Regions from separate parts of the Pelotomaculum isophthalicicum JI genome, predicted to be linked through region 2. Evidence: riboswitches for the same ligand, from Rfam matches in the RefSeq annotation. Region 2 holds a riboswitch; each other region holds the start of a gene.
The links. Region 2 has a riboswitch for cyclic di-GMP ahead of L7E55_RS09930 (ArsB/NhaD family transporter). Riboswitches for the same ligand answer to the same signal wherever they lie in the genome.
Positions count from the first base shown of each region.

Region 1 (6,328 bases), on a different contig from region 2:
CGGACATTACCTATCTGTTGGATAATAGGGAGCTTGTCCGCGGGATAGTGCTTACCCATGGCCATGAGGATCATATAGGAGCCCTGCCTTATGTCTTGCGGCAGTTAAATGTTCCTGTGTACGGCACGAGGCTTACCTTAGGCTTGCTGCAAGGTAAGCTTAAGGAGCGGAATGTTGATGCCGCTCTTAATTCGGTTAAGCCAAGGGACATTGTTCAAATCGGGCCATTCAGGGTGGAATTCATCAAAGTATCGCACAGTATACCGGATGCTGTGGCAATAGCCGTGCATACACCGGTGGGAGTGATTATTTACACTGGTGACTTTAAATTTGACCAGACCCCGGTCGACGGCCAGGTTACTGATTTTCACCGGCTGGCTCAGTTGGGTGACAAAGGTGTATTGGTTTTGCTGTCGGATAGCACCAACGCTGAAATACCAGGATACACCCTTTCTGAGCGAATGGTGGGAAATACTTTTGATGAAACCTTTCGCCAGGCTACTGAGCGGATTATTATCGCCACATTTGCGTCAAATGTGCACAGGCTCCAGCAAGCCATCCAGGTAGCTCACAGGCAGAACCGCAAGGTTGCCGTAGTGGGACGTAGCATGGTTAATGTGGTCAGTGTGGCTTACGAACTCGGATATCTTCATATTCCCGAGAACACGATGGTCGAGTTAGATGAGGCAAACCGTCTGCCGAGACATAAGGTGGTAATTTTAACAACAGGCAGTCAGGGAGAACCGATGTCGGCTTTGACGAGAATAGCCTTGTCAGATCATAAACAGGTAGATATTGTACCGGGCGACACGGTTATTATTTCGGCCACTCCTATCCCCGGAAACGAAAAGGTGGTTGCCCGGATTATAGACCAGCTTTTCAAACAAGGAGCGTATGTTATTTACGAATCGGCTTCAAGTATTCACGTATCAGGACATCCGTGCCAGGAAGACCTCAAAATGATGATTAACCTGGTTCGCCCCAAGTTTTTTGTACCTGTGCACGGGGAATACAGAATGCTCATTAAGCACGCTGAACTGGCCAAAGAAGTTGGGGTTTTGCCGGGGAATGTTTTTGTGGCGGAAAATGGCCAGGTATTGGAATTCACCCGCCGCGCCGGGCGAATCAACGGCAAGGTAACGGCTGGAAAAGTGCTTGTTGATGGTTTAGGTGTCGGGGATGTTGGCAATATCGTTCTCAGAGATCGCAAGCAGCTATCCCAGGATGGAATTCTGATCGTGGTTGTTACAATAAATCGAGAAGCAGGTTTGATTGTAGCCGGTCCTGATATAGTATCACGAGGTTTTGTTTACGTCCGGGAATCGGAAGAATTGCTGGAAGAAGCCAGGATAAAGGTTAGGAATGCGTTAGATATATGCACGGAACGTGGTGTATCGGAATGGTCGGCAATTAAATCGCAAGTAAGGGAAGTTTTAGGAAAATTTCTTTATGAAAAAACTAGGAGAAGGCCAATGATTTTACCCATCATCATGGAAGTGTGACGAAAGAAACTGGAAATAATCCTAAGTGAATTAAGCCGCTATTATGCGGCTTTTCCGTTCTTATTACGGATATTTAAGTAAATGTAGTGAAAAAATATATTGCACAGGTAATTAATAACTTATATAATAACAACAAAGCAATCTATGCCGAAAGGCATAGGGCGCAAAGCTACGGACCTAAAGGGTTATTGATTTGCCTTACGGTAGCCGGGCTGCCTTAGGTTATATTATTATCGCCAAGCCTAAGTATTTAACTTGGGCTTGGCTTTATTATTACATATTGCGACAAATTGTTTACAATATAGTTGTTTTGAATAACTGAGGTGTGACATATGGTTAGAATAAAACCGGTCAAAGGCATATTTATATTACTATTAGGGATTGGTTTACTTATAGGAGCATATGACACTGCCAATGCAGTTGAACTTAATGGTGTAAGTCTCGGGCCGTCGATCGTCGACAAAACCGTTAAACCAGGGGAAAGCTTCGAACAAGAATTTAACGTGCAGAACCGGACAGGTGAAATTGTTAGAATTGAAGCATATTTACAGGATTTTCGCGAGGAAAACAACCAGTGGAATAAGGTCGAGGACATTGATTCCAGCTGGTCGCCCATGACCTGGGCTACTGTCGTCAGCGCTCCGGAAAAACTGGATAATGGGGAACAAGGTAAAATCCGTGTAAGATTTGATGTTCCTTTAAATGCTGAAGCGGGTGAGCATGTAACTTATTTTAACAGCAAATTCATACCTATGCTCCCGGAACAAGAAGGGAAGTTGTCCGCGGCTATTACTGTGGCATCAGAAATCCGCTCGCTTGTTTACGTGAAAGTAACCGATGCCGCTGGAAGTTTAAACCTAAAGCGAGACTGGCGCGTTATTAAAGCGGATACAGGTTTCTGGAACACTGGCAAGCCTGTTTTTATTGTGGCTGTAACAAACACAGGTGATGTGCACCTGGAAGTACGGGGTAATATTGAAATTTATGACGTTCTGAGAAACCAGAGGACTCAACTCAATGTACCATTGTTTAACGTTTTGCCCGGTAAAGAGAAAAAGATTGAAATTCCTTGGGACGAAGCGCCATTCATCGGTTATTTCCAAGGAAACATGTTGTTGACCTATAATAGTGAGAACTTTTATGAACGAAAGCTATCATTCTTAACCGGACCTCTGCTTACAATGGCTGGTACGGTGACGATTATTGCGGCCATTATTCTTGCCGTCATTCTATATATTCGCAAGCTTCACAAACGGTTGGCGGAAAAAGGAGGACTGCAGGACAATAATCCCGGAGCATAATCATAATTAAATGACACCAACGGTCCGGGTACAACATGAAAGGAGGTGAATTAGGTGAAAAAAACCGTAGCTATTCTTTTGATGCTAGGAATACTGATGGTTGCCGCGGGCATAGTGAATGCAGCCACCTTGGCTATAACCGCCAATGTTCAAAACTCATTGACCCTGGCGCTTAATCCAGCTTCTTTGACCTTTAACAACGTACAGCAAGGTACTGCTACTACCCCTGAGACATTGACAGCCACCACCAGTGGAACCGGTGCCTACCAACTCCAGCTTTCAAGCACATCATTCATCGCGTCTGGAGGAGTAACACAACCGGCTAGTGTGCTGCAGTACAGGGATCAATTGTTAGCAGGTAATTACGCAAATGCTTCAGGTACTGCTACAAACATGTTGGCTTCCGCCGGTACAGCAGTCGTAGGTGGGGATGCGAAGAACTTCGACATTCGGGTTAATTTCCCGGGTAACGCAAGTGACGGCAGTTACACTGCCACAGTTACAATTTCCGCTGTCCCACAATAAAAGCATTGCCATAAAACAAATAATCCAAAAAAGGCTGCCACCCAAAACGGATTTTGTCTTGACAATGCTTAAGTTTATTTTAACATGATCACAAGACGAAAACAAATCTAGAAATAAGTGGGATAGCGTATGTATAGTGTCTGGGACTTTAGTCCCAGACACTATACTACTTGCCGCTTTGCTGGCTGCAAGTAGTGGTTGGACTAAGGGGGAAGATGCGTTGGGTAAATGGACGGTAAAACTCCTTTGTTTACTTCTGGGGTCGCTTTGTTTAATAATTTGCTCTGCAAACGGCGCCAACCTGGAAACTAAGGCCAATATACAGAAACAGCTTGATGTCATAATAGATGCTAATTCATTGTCATTTCCAACGGTTAATGTTGGCAAAATTAGCGAAGAAAAAAATGTTACTGTCATGGTTAAGGGTAATGACCTATATCAGCTATATATTCAAGCAACAGTTTTAAAAGCAGATGGTTTAAAGGAGCTTCTGCCAACTGTGCTGGAGTTCAAGGAAAAGTCGGAGTCACGGTGGCTTCCTGCATCAGATGCGCTGATTCCTGTATTGACAACGCCGGCTATGGCAAAAGCGAGTGGCGATCAAAAAGAAATAGCTTTTCGCTTGAATGTTCCACCTTCCGCTAAGCCTGGCTTGTATAGTTGTGAAGTGAATATAATTGCCTGTGTGTACGCGGATGCAAATAAAAGTGTGAACAAAGATATTCCTGCCGGTGTAAGCGAAGATGTTCATAAGATTGACAATGAAAATGATTCTACAAGTGTAAGCGAACATGTTTATAATTGATATGTTAAGCTGTGAATAATTTTTATTGATGAGGGAGTGTTGACAAAAATTTCTGGACAAGCTGTGGGTCGAATTGTTCACCGGAACATTTTTTTAATTCAACCACTGCTTCACTAACAGTTGTAGCTTTTCGGTAAGGACGGTCGCTCGTCATAGCGTCATAAGCATCGACAATTGCCAGGATGCGGCACTCCAAGGGAATTTCTTCACCTGCCAAACCCAACGGATAACCTTTACCGTTAAACCATTCGTGGTGTTTGAGAATCCAATCGGCGATAGATTTAAGATCGGGCACAGTGTTGGCGATTCGGCAACCGATTTCACAGTGCTGTTTGATTTGGAGAAATTCATCATCATTAAGGGGACCTGGCTTAAATAGAATCCGGTCAGGTATGCCGATTTTGCCAAGGTCGTGGAATAGGGTAAAAAGACGCAAGTCGTTTAGCATATGATCGGGGATACCACAAGCAATAGCAAGCTGCACAACCATTTCCTGCATTCGTTCAGCGTGCCCCTCGGTTATAAAATCTCTGGCCTCCAGAACCTTCTTTAAGGTGTTTACAATGATGCTGCGGGTACTCTGGGCGTGACTTAGTTTTTCCCTGTACATATTGAGGTCCGCCTCTTTAAATAGGTCGGTTGAGCTTTTTGTGATGTCGTTGCTAACTGCAAATCCGGTTGATAAGCTTAAAGAGATTTCCGGCTGGCTCTTATTGTATTTTTTAATGGCATTTTTTAGCCGTTGACATGCGTTTTCAACTGTGGAATTATCGGTACTTGGGAGTATAATTACAAATTCATCTCCACCAATACGGGCTACAATATCACTCTTGCGAAAACAGTTGCTGAGCAAATTTGCCGCTGCTTGAAGCAGTTTGTTGCCTGCTTCGTGTCCCATGGTGTCGTTAACTAGTTTTAACCCATCCACATCACAAACAATAATTCCCAACGGTAAATAGCTGCCGCCCTCCATACGGTGCATTTCTTCATTGAAGAATGCACGGTTATAAAGTCCGGTGAGGGAGTCGTGCAAACTCAAATATTTGTATTGCTTTTCAACCTGCTTGCGTTCGGTTATATCATAGTAATGTTCAATCCGCCCGCCTGCGTATAACCCTGAATAGATAGGCTGGCTATAATGTTCTAGCCAACGTTCCTGGTGCTGCTCAGAAGGTGAAACGTGACATTCAAAGCTTTCCACATATGTATTATCTTCATAAGTGGCCAGCAGCTTTTGGGCGAATGTTTCAGGCTGGGCAAAGAAGTATTTTATTCTTTCATCGATCAGATTTCGCGCGCTGATCCCAAGAATTTCTTCTCTGTGCAACAAAAAAAAGCTCTCAAGAGCCCTGTTCAACCAGACAACTTTAAAATCCCAGTCTAGAATCATTATGCCCACAGCAGAACTGTCGAGCACGTCATCGACCAGTGTGCGAAATCTTTCCTCGCTGTCTTTTAAAGCCTCTTCAGCCTGTTTGCGTGCTGTGATGTCATTAAGTACGCCGGTCAAGCCGGCAAGTTTTTCGCTTTCAAAGAGCGGGCCGCAGGAGATGCGAAAGTGGCGATATGCTCCGGATTTATTGATGAGCCGGCATTCATACAGTACTTCTTCTGTTTTTGCTTTTTCTAACATGGCCAATAGACCATTAGAATCGTCAGAATGCACAAAGTTAGTGATAGATTTGCCTTTAAATTCGTCTGGTTTAAAAGCGGATAATTTTTCTATAACCGGGCTCACGTATGTTATAAAATTATATAGATCTAAAGTAAAAATGGCATCATTGATGTTTTCCACCAGCGTACGGTATCTTTCCTCAGATTTATTTAATTTCTCCTGGATTCCCGTCAATTCCAGCAACTGTAAACGATAAAGCCGCCAAATAAGGAAAATAAACAAAAATCCAAATATCAACACCATTGTATTGCATAGAAGTTGACTATCGCATTTATCTGTATCAGGAAAAAAAACATCTATAAAGAACCGTTCCAGCAAAATGCTAATTAAGTAACATATCGTAAAACCAATAAGATAATAAAATGCTTTGGATAAATAATTGTTGTTTTTAAACAATAGTTTAATCACTCCGTTAATTGTTTAATGGAAGCAATAGTTTTTATACTTATTTTATTGAGGTATATTTGTCATATTTTCGACATAAATACTTAGAATCCTTTTTATGCCAGGGTGCCAATAT
Region 1 covers NZ_JAKOAV010000003.1:102,402-108,729, forward strand. The annotation lists gene L7E55_RS02865 (ribonuclease J) at 1-1,502, shown strand, start outside; cyclic di-GMP riboswitch class I at 1,629-1,722, shown strand; gene L7E55_RS02870 (fimbrial biogenesis chaperone) at 1,835-2,803, shown strand; gene L7E55_RS02875 (hypothetical protein) at 2,858-3,328, shown strand; gene L7E55_RS02880 (hypothetical protein) at 3,549-4,133, shown strand; gene L7E55_RS02885 (sensor domain-containing diguanylate cyclase/phosphohydrolase) at 4,156-6,030, opposite strand.
Region 1: another riboswitch for cyclic di-GMP. It lies ahead of L7E55_RS02870 (fimbrial biogenesis chaperone); the one in region 2 lies ahead of L7E55_RS09930 (ArsB/NhaD family transporter).

Region 2 (6,328 bases):
GCGCGGTTTTACCTGGAGTTTACCCAGGACGAATCGTGCGGCAGGTGCACTCCCTGCCGGGTCGGCACGAAAAGGTTGCTGGAAATCCTGAAAAGAATCACTGAGGGACAAGGTGAGATGGAGGATCTGGATATTTTGGAGAGACTCTCGCTGGATATCCGCGACGCCTCTCTGTGCGGTCTGGGCCAGACCGCGCCCAATCCGGTTCTTTCCACACTAAGTTATTTTAAGGACGAATATATTGCCCATGTAAGAAATAAAGCCTGCCCGGCCGGTGTTTGCAAAGCCTTGCTTGAATATCAGGTAGACGAAGAAAAATGTGTGGCTTGCGGTCTTTGCGCCAAAGCCTGCGCGGTCGGGGCGATTTCCGGGGAACCGAAACAGCCGTACCGGATTGACCCGGCGAAATGTGTCAAGTGCGCGGCATGCGTGGCCAGGTGTCCGAAAAAGGCGATCTTTCAAGGCAGGGGAAAGGAGGCGACGATCATTGAAAACGCCGGAATTTTCACCGGGACCGGTAGTCAGGAGAACAGGGCAACTTTATGACAACCCGGAGAAAAAAGTAGATAAAATCAGGCTTACGATTGACGGCAGGGAGATTGAAGCCGACAAGGGAATGAATGTCCTGGAGGCGGCTCACGCTGCGGGCATCGAAATTCCCAGCCTGTGCTACCTGCGTCATGTCAATGAAATTGGCTCCTGCCGGGTCTGCCTGGTTGAAGTGGAAATCAAAGGGAACAGGGTGCTCCAGGCTTCCTGCGCTTTTCCCGCAACCGAAGGCTTGGTGGTCCATACTTCTTCAACGCGGGTGAGAAGGGTTAGGAAAACGATGGTGGAACTGCTTCTGTCCGACCATCACCGTGAATGCACCACCTGTATTCGCAACTTGAATTGTGAACTGCAAAATATAGCGGACAACCTGGGGATAAGGAATATCAAATACACCGGTGAAATGAAACAACTGCCGGTTCAGAACGAGAATTCGTTCATTGTCCGGGATTATAACAAATGTATCAAATGCCGCCGTTGTGAGGCAATTTGCAGCAAAGTGCAAGAAGTAAATGTTTACTCCGCGATCAACCGGGGTTATGATACGGTGATCGCTCCGGCGTTCATGCAGGACCTTTCCCAGGTGGCCTGCATCACCTGCGGACAATGTGTGATTGCCTGCCCTACCGCTTCACTAACGGAAAAAGAATGTATTGACTCCGTATGGGAGGCGCTTGAAGACCCGGACAAGTATGTAGTAGTGCAAACCGCTCCGTCCATTCAGGTCACTTTGGGTGAGGTGTTCGGCTACCCGGTGGGTACGGTGGTTACCGGGAAACTGGTGGCCGCTTTGCGGCGTCTGGGTTTTGACAAGGTGTTCTCCACGGACTTTACCGCTGACTTGACCATCATGGAAGAAGCCCATGAATTATTGGAAAGGTTGGAGCAGGGTGACAAGCTGCCCCTGCTGTCCTCCTGCAGCCCCGGCTGGGTTAAGTTCGCCGAGCACTTTTACCCGGAGTTTCTGGAGAACTTGTCAACCTGCAAGTCTCCTCATGAAATGTTCGGAGCTCTGACTAAAACTTATTTTGCCGGGAAGCAGGGACTTGATCCCGAAAAAATCGTGGTAGTGGCAATCATGCCCTGCACGGCGAAAAAGTTTGAGGCCAGCAGGCCGGAAATGGGCACCGGCAATTTTAAAGATGTGGACTGGGTTTTAACTACCAGAGAGCTGGCGAGAATGATCAGGCAGGCGGGAATAAATTTCTGCGACTTGCCGGATGAAGATTATGATACTCCCATGGGGATTGCCAGCGGCGCCGGGGCTATCTTCGGTTCTACCGGAGGGGTGATTGAGGCGGCGGTGCGAACCGCGTATTATCTTACCTCCGGCCAGGAGTTGGATGTGCTGGACTATGAGGAGTTACGCGGGTTTAGCGGATTGAAAGAAGCCTGGGTGGAATTGAAGGGAAGACGGATTAAAGTGGCTATCGCGCATGGTACCGGGAACGCCAGGATTTTAATGGACAGGTTGAAAGCCGGCGAGCAATTTGACTACGCGGAAATCATGGCTTGTCCCGGCGGCTGTGTGGGAGGAGGCGGTCAACCGATATTCGGCACCAGGGAACATAAGGAGATATCGTTGGATTACCGCCATAACCGGGCCGATGCCCTGGAACGAATCGATTATTCGAAAAAAATAAGGCGCGCTCACGAAAATCCGGCAGTGAAAAAAATTTATGAAGAGTTCCTGGGACACCCACTGAGCAACATGTCTAAAAAACTGCTGCATACCTATTTTACGCCGCGTGGCGAGTTGCCGGGTTTTAACTTTGGGGGAATGAAAGGTCATCATGCAGGTCATGTGAAGGAGAATATGACAGTGTACGACAGCTGAAATAACCAGCACAAATATCATGCCAAAAGTTATGAATAATATAATTATTGTACCGTAAAGCCAATTACGATATAATAAAATTAAATTAAATAAATATTATCGCAACGTGTTGGGCAAACCCGTGCGAAAGCCGGGGACGCATAGCCTTGGGTCTAACGCTTAGTAGTAAGCCATGATTGCCAGGCAACAAGGAAGCTGACTTTACTGGGGTGGGTATAGTCTTATATGACTATACTCGCCCTTTTTTTATTTATTTAAGATATTGTGTTAAATAGCTTTATAAAAACAAAAAATCTTATAATTATTCGAGAATATAAGGAGGTGAAACTTGAAAACAAGATATTGATCAAATGTATTGATATGGAAAGGGGAGTCTATCTTGTCAGAAAGTACTCAGGTTTTTTTTGCAACTGCGGTATTCTTAATTACATACGCAGTAATCGTTTCAGAAAAAATTCATCGCACTGTGGTTGCCCTGGTGGGAGCTTGTTTGATGGCCTTAACAAAAATATTGGGTCTGGAGCAAGTTATCGAAGCCATCGATTTCAACACCATTGGCTTGCTGGTGGGGATGATGATAATCGTGGGCATCACTAAGCAAACCGGTATTTTTGAATACTTGGCGATCAAGGCGGCCAAGGGTTCAAAGGGAGAACCGCTCAAAATTATCGCCGCCCTTTCTTTGATCACGGCTGTCTTGTCTGCTTTTTTAGATAATGTTACGACCGTGCTGTTAATTGTGCCGGTAACCTTTGCCATAGCCAAGCAGCTGGAACTTAACCCGTTGCCGTTCCTGATTGCTGAGATCATCTCCTCCAATATTGGCGGTACGGCTACTTTAATCGGTGACCCGCCGAACATCATGATCGGTAGCGCCACCGGGCTTGGCTTTATGGATTTTGTCTTTAATCTGACGCCTGTCATAGTTGTTATATACATTTTGACCATTTTCTTTATACAAATCATATACCGGAAACAACTGGTGGCCAGACCGGAACTTCAATCTGTTATTATGGAAATTGATGAGAAGGATGAGATAAAGGACGCCAAGCTTTTACATAAATGCCTCGTGGTGCTTTTTCTTACCGTATTAGGTTTTGTCCTGCACCAATATGTACACCTGGAATCATCCGTCATAGCCTTGTCAGGGGCCAGTCTATTGCTTCTTGTCACCAGGAGTGATCCGGAACATTCTCTGCATGCGGTTGAGTGGCCTGTTATCTTCTTCTTCGTCGGCCTTTTCGTGGTGGTGGGAGCTTTGGAAGAGGTTGGTGTTATTGAGGCAATGGCCAAGTGGTCGCTAGAGGTGACCGGCGGCAACATGGTGCCGACGTCTATGCTGATTCTCTGGCTGTCTGCCATAGCCTCGGCCTTTGTCGATAACATACCTTTTGTCGCTACAATGATCCCACTAATTCAAGACATGGGCCGCCTGGGAGGTATTGCCGACTTAAACTTACTCTGGTGGTCGTTGTCCTTAGGCGCCTGTCTGGGTGGCAACGGTACCGCTATCGGTGCCTCAGCTAATGTGGTCGTCATAGGTATAGCCGAAAAAAGGGGTCTGCTTATCAGCTTTATTAACTATATGAAGATAGCTTTTCCACTGATGCTGATGTCCATAGTTGTGTCCACTGGTTATCTTCTACTCTGGCACTTGGTTCACACTATGACCGCCATAATTGTAACACTAGGTGTCGCAATAGTACTTTTTTTACTCTTAAAACCGCTCTCAAAAATGCTTACAAAATAGAAACGGGTTACATTAAACGGGTTACATCATAAGTATACGAAAATAATAATAATATAGTCTAAATCCCTGAAAATATAAGGTTCATACCACCTGCCACTATTAGTGATAAGGTGGTTTTTTATTTTACAGGCAGGGAATTAAAGGAAAAGCATTAGCTGTTCAGGATATGTATTTGGCTGAGGTGGGCGGTTGGAATGTATTCGCAAAGTGTTTCAAAGAGAGAAAAGGTGTGGTAAAATTAGATAATAATTGTTAACTCAAAAGGAGATTATTTGCGTGCATATTAATCCCAGAAGAATTATTATATTAACGGTTTTCACTGCCCTGTTTTTAATTTCGCTTGGTATACCGTCCATAGGTTTTGCTGATAGCGATATCGCCATTACTGTTTCCGATCCGGATTGTGGGGGCGAAAAAGTACACGAAGGTAATACAATTAATACAGTACTGTCGACCCCCAATGTTTCGTTTGGCGATAACAGGGTAATGGGTACTTTAAGGATAACGGGAAAGAAAGATATAAGTATCCCGGTAAAGCCCGGGAACAAAGTAATGGTGACTCTGCCGGTGGGCGCGTGCTATATGCAAGCTCCTACCGCCGACACGTATAAAAATTATGTTGAGTGGCCCAAGATTTTGGACGGCGAAAAAAATCAGATACAGGACGCCAAAAATGTACCGGGTATCAAATTTATATCAGGTACCCCCCGTTCCATTACTGTGGAAGTCGGGAATATTGATGCCGCAGGCAAGATCATGGTATTGGACTTTGTTTTTGATAAAGAAAATTATAGTACGCTTAGAGTATCCCGGTTAATTGATGTCGCGAAAGAATATAAGGAAAATCCTGATGAAAAAGTTACCCGGCTGGAGTTTATGAAAATTCTGGCTGATTCGACCGTACCTTTCCCCTCATGTCCGTTAAAAATAGTCTATGACGATAAAATCCTTACAGAGCGTTTCTTGGACTCAGATAAAATTTCTCCGCAAGATCTGGATAAAATAAAGCCATTAATAGATTCCGGGGTTATTGTCGGCTGTCAAAATTTACTTGAGCCGGATAATTATCTAACCAGGGCGGAGGCAGCCAACGCGGCAGGTAAACTATTCCCAACGTCAGAACAAAATACTAACTTTACAGATGATTTGCCTGCGTGGGCGCTTGGCATAAGAGCCGCCGCGGCCAAGGGTATTGTCATCGGATATCCTGACGGTGCCTTTAAGCCGGATCAATTTATTACTAAATCTGAACTGCTGACATTGTTGCAAAGAACACTTGAATCCTATGAGACTAAGAAGGAAAATTAACTTTCCTCCATAACTTCACAAATCCTTCATGTCTTGAGCGATTTCCGCCACTTTCTCGGGTGGTAAAGAAATAATCTCATCCAAATCCTGCTCGCTCCATATTTCATTTACAGCGACTATGGCAACATCCCGGCTGACGCCATGCTCTAAGAGCATGAGCATAACCTTCAGTTCTTTTTCGCTTCTGTCCATGTGTTTCCCTCCATTTCTCCCCGGGTATCAATTGTATCATAAACTTGGGGAGAGTAGCCATTATGTGATAGGCATGGTATCTTAGTATTAATAAAACAGGAAGGGTGATTAGCTGATGAAAGTTGTAGGTATTAACGGCAGCGCCAGAAAAGATGGGAATACCGCTATTCTAATCAAACGGGTTTTCGTAGAACTGGAAAAGGAAGGCATCGAGACGGAATTAATCCAGTTGGCCGGCGAGAAGATCAGAGGATGTCTGGCCTGTATGAAATGCCTGGAAAATAAAGATAAGCGTTGCTCCAACGATAGTGATTCATTTAATATGTATTTTAAAAAAATGTTGGATGCGGATGGGATTATCCTGGGATCACCAACTTACTTTTCCGATATGACGCCGGAAATGAAGGCGCTAATTGACCGGGCAGGTTACGTATCAAGAGCCAACGGTGATTTGTTAAAACGGAAAGTGGGGGCGGCGGTGTCCGTCGCGCGGCGGGCCGGAGCGATTCATACTATTGATTCGATAAACCACCTTTTTTTCATCAGCCAGATGATCGTACCCGGTTCAAATTACTGGAACCTGGGTATCGGCCGGGAAAAAGGAGAAGTTGAGGCCGATGCGGAAGGAATGCAAATCATGCGGGTTTTGGGTGAAAATATGGCTTGGCTGCTGAAAAAAATAAACGGTTAGT
Region 2 covers NZ_JAKOAV010000017.1:17,589-23,916, reverse strand. The annotation lists gene L7E55_RS09940 (NADH-quinone oxidoreductase subunit NuoF) at 1-546, shown strand, start outside; gene L7E55_RS09935 (NADH-dependent [FeFe] hydrogenase, group A6) at 488-2,386, shown strand; cyclic di-GMP riboswitch class I at 2,489-2,578, shown strand; gene L7E55_RS09930 (ArsB/NhaD family transporter) at 2,766-4,136, shown strand; gene L7E55_RS09925 (S-layer homology domain-containing protein) at 4,413-5,444, shown strand; gene L7E55_RS09920 (hypothetical protein) at 5,460-5,636, opposite strand; gene L7E55_RS09915 (flavodoxin family protein) at 5,752-6,327, shown strand.

Region 3 (6,328 bases), on a different contig from region 2:
TTTTGAATTCAGTGCGCCGGTGTTAATTGAGAAAGTGGTTACCACCGCCTCTCCGCGCCTTGACGCTTTGGTGGGCAAGGCTTTTAACTTGTCAAGAACTGATTCAACACTACTAGTTCAACAGGGGAAGGTTTTTCAAAACTGGCGCCAGCAGGTCAACCCGTCAAAATTGGTTGTCGAGGGCGATGTGATCTCTTGCAGGGGGCGCGGGAGGTTCCGGGTGCTTAAAAGTGCGGGTATGACCAAAAAAGCGCGTGAAAAATTTATTTTGGGATTCGATCCCGAATACAAATGATTATGTGAAAGGAGGTTTGTGATTTGAAAAAGATGGGTAGTTTACCTGCCAGAAAGGAAATCCCGGATCAGTACAAGTGGCGGCTGGAGGATATATACGCGGCTGATGAACTTTGGGAGCGGGATTTCCAGCAGGTTCAGAAGATGGCAAGTGAAGTTGAATCTTATCGGGGGAAGCTTGGACAATCGGCAATTACCCTGCTGGGAGTTTTACAAGCGGAGGAGCGGCTTCAGGAACTCATCGAGAAATTATATGTTTATGCCCGCATGCGCAGGGATGAGGAAAACAGCAATCCGGTTTATCAAGCATTGACGGACCGGGCCGACAGTCTGAACACAAGTGTGGAAGCGGCGCTTTCCTTTATCGTGCCGGAAATACTGGCTATTCCCACAGATGTCCTGAAGCGCTTCCGGCAGGAGGAGCAAGCTCTGGCGCGTTATCATTTTGTCTTGGATGAAATTCTCCGGTTCGCGCCCCATACCCTGTCCGCGGCCGAGGAGCAGATTATCGCCCAGGCGGGGGATGTGATCCAGGCGCCCAGCAATATTTTTAAAATGATCAACAACGCCGATCTCACTTTTCCCTCCATCCGTGACGAAGAAGGAAAAGAAGTAGAAGTTACGCACGGACGTTATCTTCAGCTTATGGAATGCGGGGATCGCCGGGTCCGGCAGGAAGCCTTTTCGGCTCTATACAGTTCTTACCGGAAATTAAAAAACACCTTGGCCGCCACGATTAGCAACAGTGTGAAAAAAGACGTGTTTTATACCAGGGTGAGGAAATACCCCACTGCCATGGAAGCCGCTCTCTTTTCCGACAATATACCGCCAGCCGTATACGAAAACCTCATTGCCACGGTGCGGGGCAACCTTGACACCATGTACCGTTACGTGGCTTTGCGTAAGAAGCTGCTTGGGCTGGCTGAATTGCACATGTATGATTTGTATACCCCGATGGTGAAAGATGTGTCATGGGAAATCCCATACGAGGAAGCTGTGGCTCTGGTCAGGAAAGGATTGGCTCCGTTAGGCCCTTCTTATGGGGAAATCATGGCCAGCGGCTTGGCGTCGGGGTGGGTGGATGTTTATGAAAACAAGGCCAAAACCAGTGGCGCTTATTCCTGGGGACCTTATGGAGTGCATCCTTATGTTTTGATGAATTACCAGGATAATCTCAACAGTGTTTTCACGCTGGCTCATGAACTGGGGCACGCCATGCATACCTATTATTCATACCGGGAGCAACCGTATGTCTATGCTCATTACAAGATTTTTACGGCGGAAGTGGCTTCCACGGTTAATGAGTCCCTGCTGATGGCGTACTTGCTGAATATTGAAACCGACCGGAACAAAAAATTGTACTTACTGAACCATTATTTGGAGGAATTCCGGGGTACGGTATTCAGACAGACTATGTTTGCCGAATTTGAAAAAGTCATCCATGAGAAAGTCGAGGCCGGCATTGCCTTGACTCCTGCTCTATTAAGTGAGATATATCGCCAGCTGAATGTCGACTATTACGGACCGGGCATTGTTATCGACAAGGACATAGATCTGGAATGGGCCCGCATTCCCCATTTTTATTCAGCGTATTATGTGTATAAGTATGCCACGGGTTTTTCGGCAGCTACCTCGATAAGTCAACAGATCCTCAGGGAAGGAGAAGCGGCGGTTAACCGTTACTTGAATTTCCTGAAAATGGGGGGTTCCGATTACCCGCTCGACTTGTTGAGAACAGCCGGAGTGGACATGACCACACCTCAACCCGTGCAAGACGGGCTCAATTTATTCGCCCGGCTGCTGGAACAGATGGAAACATTGACAGCCTAGAATTATTATGGAAGACGTTTTTACATGGTTGGTATAGCGCAATCTGAGATAACAAAAATTCAACGTTTGGTCGGGCCGGTTGAACAGGAACAGCTAATTCATGTGGATTGTTTTGCCGGTGAGAATGTCGGTGTGTTTATGCCGGTAACCGGGCCTTGTTATTACGCGGTTTCGCCCCGGCATACACATCCTTCTTACATGTTCACAATTGCTTTTAATGACAGGACTGCTCTAAAGATAGGTGAAGATACAATTCAGTCCCCGCAGGGGAAAATTTTAGCGCTGTCACCGGGCATCCCTCACCATGAGGTGCATTCCGGTCAACACCCGGGATATGTGGCAATTCTTATTGAAAAAGAGTTTTTTCAAGAGCAGTTGCTGGCATACCCAGTCACTCAAAATATTGTTTTTCGCGGAGCTGTATATGAATGTTTGCCTGCTTTATTATCAAGACTTAAGGAATTCATGATTGAAATTGATAATAAGATGCCTGGTTCTGAAATTATCGTAAAGGCGCTCAGCGTTGAGTTGTGCCATTTAATCATTAGAAGCATATTTAATATTAATTGTAAAAGAGACCGGATAAAATACCGATTTGAAATAGACAAAACTATTGATTATATGCATTCTAATCTATGGCGAAAGATATCCGTTGAGCGGTTGGCGGGGATAGCCAACATGTCCCCGTCATATTATGCGAGAATTTTTAAAAGAGAGACCGGTCTGACTCCGATTAATTATTTAAATAACATAAGTTATGCAGTTACAGGAAAACAGCACCAATTCCATAACAACAAAAATGGTTGTGAAGGCCAAAATTTTTCGATGAACCTTGAAAACCGATCGCCAGTTGTGTCAAAATAGACTTGGATTTGTTGCTCGTAACAGCAAATCCGATGGCTGGCGTTGAATAAGTACCCGACCATTTCACGGTGGGAGAGGGCTTCTTCGGCGCCTTCTTTATTCAGATTCATTTTTGTATCACCCGTATCGACAATGATGGCAAAAAAATACCATCCATTTCGATTATTGGGCGATTTTAAAAATGGTACTTATTTACTGTAAGTGCATAACTACTGGCCTGTTAAAACAGTTGAAAACTCACGAATTTGCTTTTCAGGCTTACGATCCAATGGCCCTTTCAAAACACAGGCAACGACATTGGCTTGGTGTGCATCCAAGCCGGCACAACATGTACGTATTGCATCCAAATTAACATCCTTCCTTTCTAAGCAGGGCACAACCGCCTGATCATCTGAAATTTGATGGGTGTGCTCGTGGCAACAACATATTGTACTCAAGCCGGATGGCAGTGCAACCCGCGCCGAGACATCTGCCGTAGTCAGCCTCTTCCTGAATGTACAGCCAGGATAATGGTCCTATTATTAAGACTTAGGTCCTATTGACACTGGGACCGTCGAAAGATACAATGTGTTAAAAGAAAAAGGTAAACCCAGTCGAAAGATGGGGACGCAAAGCCACGGGTCTAAAGCGAAAGCTATGACAGCCGGGTTGCCGTGAATATTTTTTAATTGAGACACTACCTTTCACGGCAAGGTAGTTTTTCGTTTTTATATAGTGCGTTAGTACTATAGCAATGTCGTCTTGGTGCTAAATTAACGGAATTTTGGTTTTGATTAAGGCTATGAATGAGTAATTTTATAGTATTTTGAAATTACGGGTGAAAAGTCATGGATCTTAGTTGCCAGACATATTCCAGAAAAATGGCTTGGTTCGGAATTACCCCCCGGAACAACATTGTTTCAATCATGTATAAAATAGCACTATGCAAATCTATAAGAACATATGTTCTGGGGGGGGGGGGGGTGATATTTCAAAATTTACCATAATTATGCGTATATGCAATACTCTGCTTATATCCTCTCTTTATGCCAACCACTTTAAGCGCGCTGGATACCGCGCACCTCCACTTATTACTGTAGCCACGCCACAAATTTTCCTCCATTAAAAATATTGTCCCGAGGTGTCTTCAAATTTGAAGTTGACGTTTATTCGTGTTGCCGAAACCTTACTCAAGGTAATCGAAGCACGCGACGCAAGTTGTGCGGCTCACTCACGAAAGGTCGCGCTACTCGCCAAAATTATCTCCGGGGAAATGGGCATGACTTTAAAAATGCAAGAATACCTATACTTGGCCGGCTTGTTCCACGACATTGGCAAGGTCGGAATAAAGGACTCATATCTGTCAAAGCCGGGAAAGTTAAGCCCTGCCGAATGGGTTGAAATAAAAAAGCATCCGGTTATTGGCTGCGAGATAATCAAGACGATCCCGGGTTCGCAAGATATCAGCCTGATGGTGCTTTATCACCATGAACGGTACGACGGGAAGGGTTATCCTGCTGGTTTGCAAGGTGAAGCCATCCCCCTGGGAGCACGTATTTTAGCCGTGGTGGACGCATTCGATGCGATGGTTGCAGATCGGATTTACCGCCCGAAGCTGGAGCGGGAGGCAGCTATTGCTGAACTAATGCGTTGCTCCGGAAGTCATTTCGATCCGTCCGTCGTGGAAGTATTTTGCCGGGTCTTACCTGGAATAAAAGTGTAGCTTAAAAGAGATCGTTTATATGGGAAGCTCCCCTGTCTATAAAATTCGATGCATTTCCTGTGCTGGTTGATAATCACGTATCAGGCGATTTGCTTTTACCCTTATGTGGTTTTATATAAAGTTTTCGATTTCTCCATGTTTAACTCATTGTAGCTGCTGTAAGTTTGTTTTGGTTGTGGTGGTGGAGTAAAAAGTGCAGAAATGTCAAATTTGTAGCCAACAATATCCTGATCGCCCGTGTCAGAAGTGCCCGGACTTCATTGGCGGAGGGGAGATGCGCCATGAGTTGCACCAGCCGATACCCGTGACGCTGGAAGCGCCGGACGGCTTGAAATATCCAGCCGAAATTTTGGTTCTGAACCCGATCGAGCTGGGATTGAGGACAAAAGCACCCCTGCAGGGCCAGTATACCATCCGGTTGCTTGATCAACTGATGCTGGAAGTAAGGCCGGTGGTAATAAGGGGTAAAGGTGATACTCACCCTTTCGATATTTTTGTTGTTCAACGTGCGGGAGAGACCTCATCACGCCTGGGCGGAGAAGTCTACCGCCTGCTTACCAGCACCACCGGACAATTCATTGAAGAAATCAGCCAACAGATGCCCGACCATCTTAAGGAATTGGTGCGTCAACGTTTAATGGCGGAAGTGGAAAAGTCGGAACTAATCAATGCCATGCGTTTAGGCCGGGTGCTGAAATATGAGCGCGGCAGGTTTCGACATCTTTCCGGACAGACAGACATGGACTTGCCTATGGAAGAAGTACGATCCTTGATGCATGAGGTGGTCAGATTGGGTAACCATCGGAGAGAGGTTATCATCAGCGCCGAGGGCGGGCGAGTGTTGGATCTGCACGGCATTCCTTTTGATTATCAAAGCGGCGGCCTGCTGGCTTTCGATATAACCGACATTATCGAGAAGGAAAGAAAAATCCACCGCCAGCAAATACAGGCATACCGGGAAGCCATGGCGGCGGTAACCGGCGGACGTTTCAACCTGGTCAGCCGGGAGGAAGCGAAAAATTTTATTGTAAAAGAACGGATACTGCTGCATTCCTATCTCAAGGAGCCAAAGGACATAGCTTTAGCCCGGTTGTCGTTAAAGAAAGTGTTATCCGCCATCCCATCTTCCAGGCATTACCATGTCCTCCTCTGTTTTTCGGAAGCGCTTACTAATGTCCTGAAGCATGCCGTATCAGGCGAATGGTTCGCCGTTCAATTGGATGGAAGACTTCGGCTGGTGGTAAAAGACGATGGGCCGGGCATCAAACTTGCCGACTTACCCAAGGCAACCCTGATGCAGCACTATTCCACCAAGAATTCCCTGGGCTGCGGCTTTACCCTGATTACCCATTACGCAGATCGACTGTACCTGCACACAGATGCGGGCGGTACCATGCTGGCAATGGAATTCGACAATTCAAGGTCGGGAAATCCCCCTTGCAGCCAGCCGGAAAAACAGTAAGGTGGAAGAGGAGGTCTTGTTTTTGCTTAAAAGCTTGCTCCGGATAGACGAAAACGTTCGCTATGTATGCCTCGAAGGGGAACTGGACCTGGAAGCCGTGGATGTACTGATTGAACTTACCCTGAGCAACTGCGAAAACGAAAAGTCCCTGGTTTTGGACTTGGGCGGTGTCAGCT
Region 3 covers NZ_JAKOAV010000014.1:76,875-83,202, forward strand. The annotation lists gene L7E55_RS09010 (YlmH family RNA-binding protein) at 1-295, shown strand, start outside; gene pepF (oligoendopeptidase F) at 328-2,124, shown strand; gene L7E55_RS09020 (helix-turn-helix domain-containing protein) at 2,149-2,988, shown strand; cyclic di-GMP riboswitch class I at 3,561-3,644, shown strand; gene L7E55_RS09030 (HD-GYP domain-containing protein) at 4,121-4,690, shown strand; gene L7E55_RS09035 (ATP-binding protein) at 4,884-6,152, shown strand; gene L7E55_RS09040 (STAS domain-containing protein) at 6,175-6,328, shown strand, end outside.
Region 3: another riboswitch for cyclic di-GMP. It lies ahead of L7E55_RS09030 (HD-GYP domain-containing protein); the one in region 2 lies ahead of L7E55_RS09930 (ArsB/NhaD family transporter).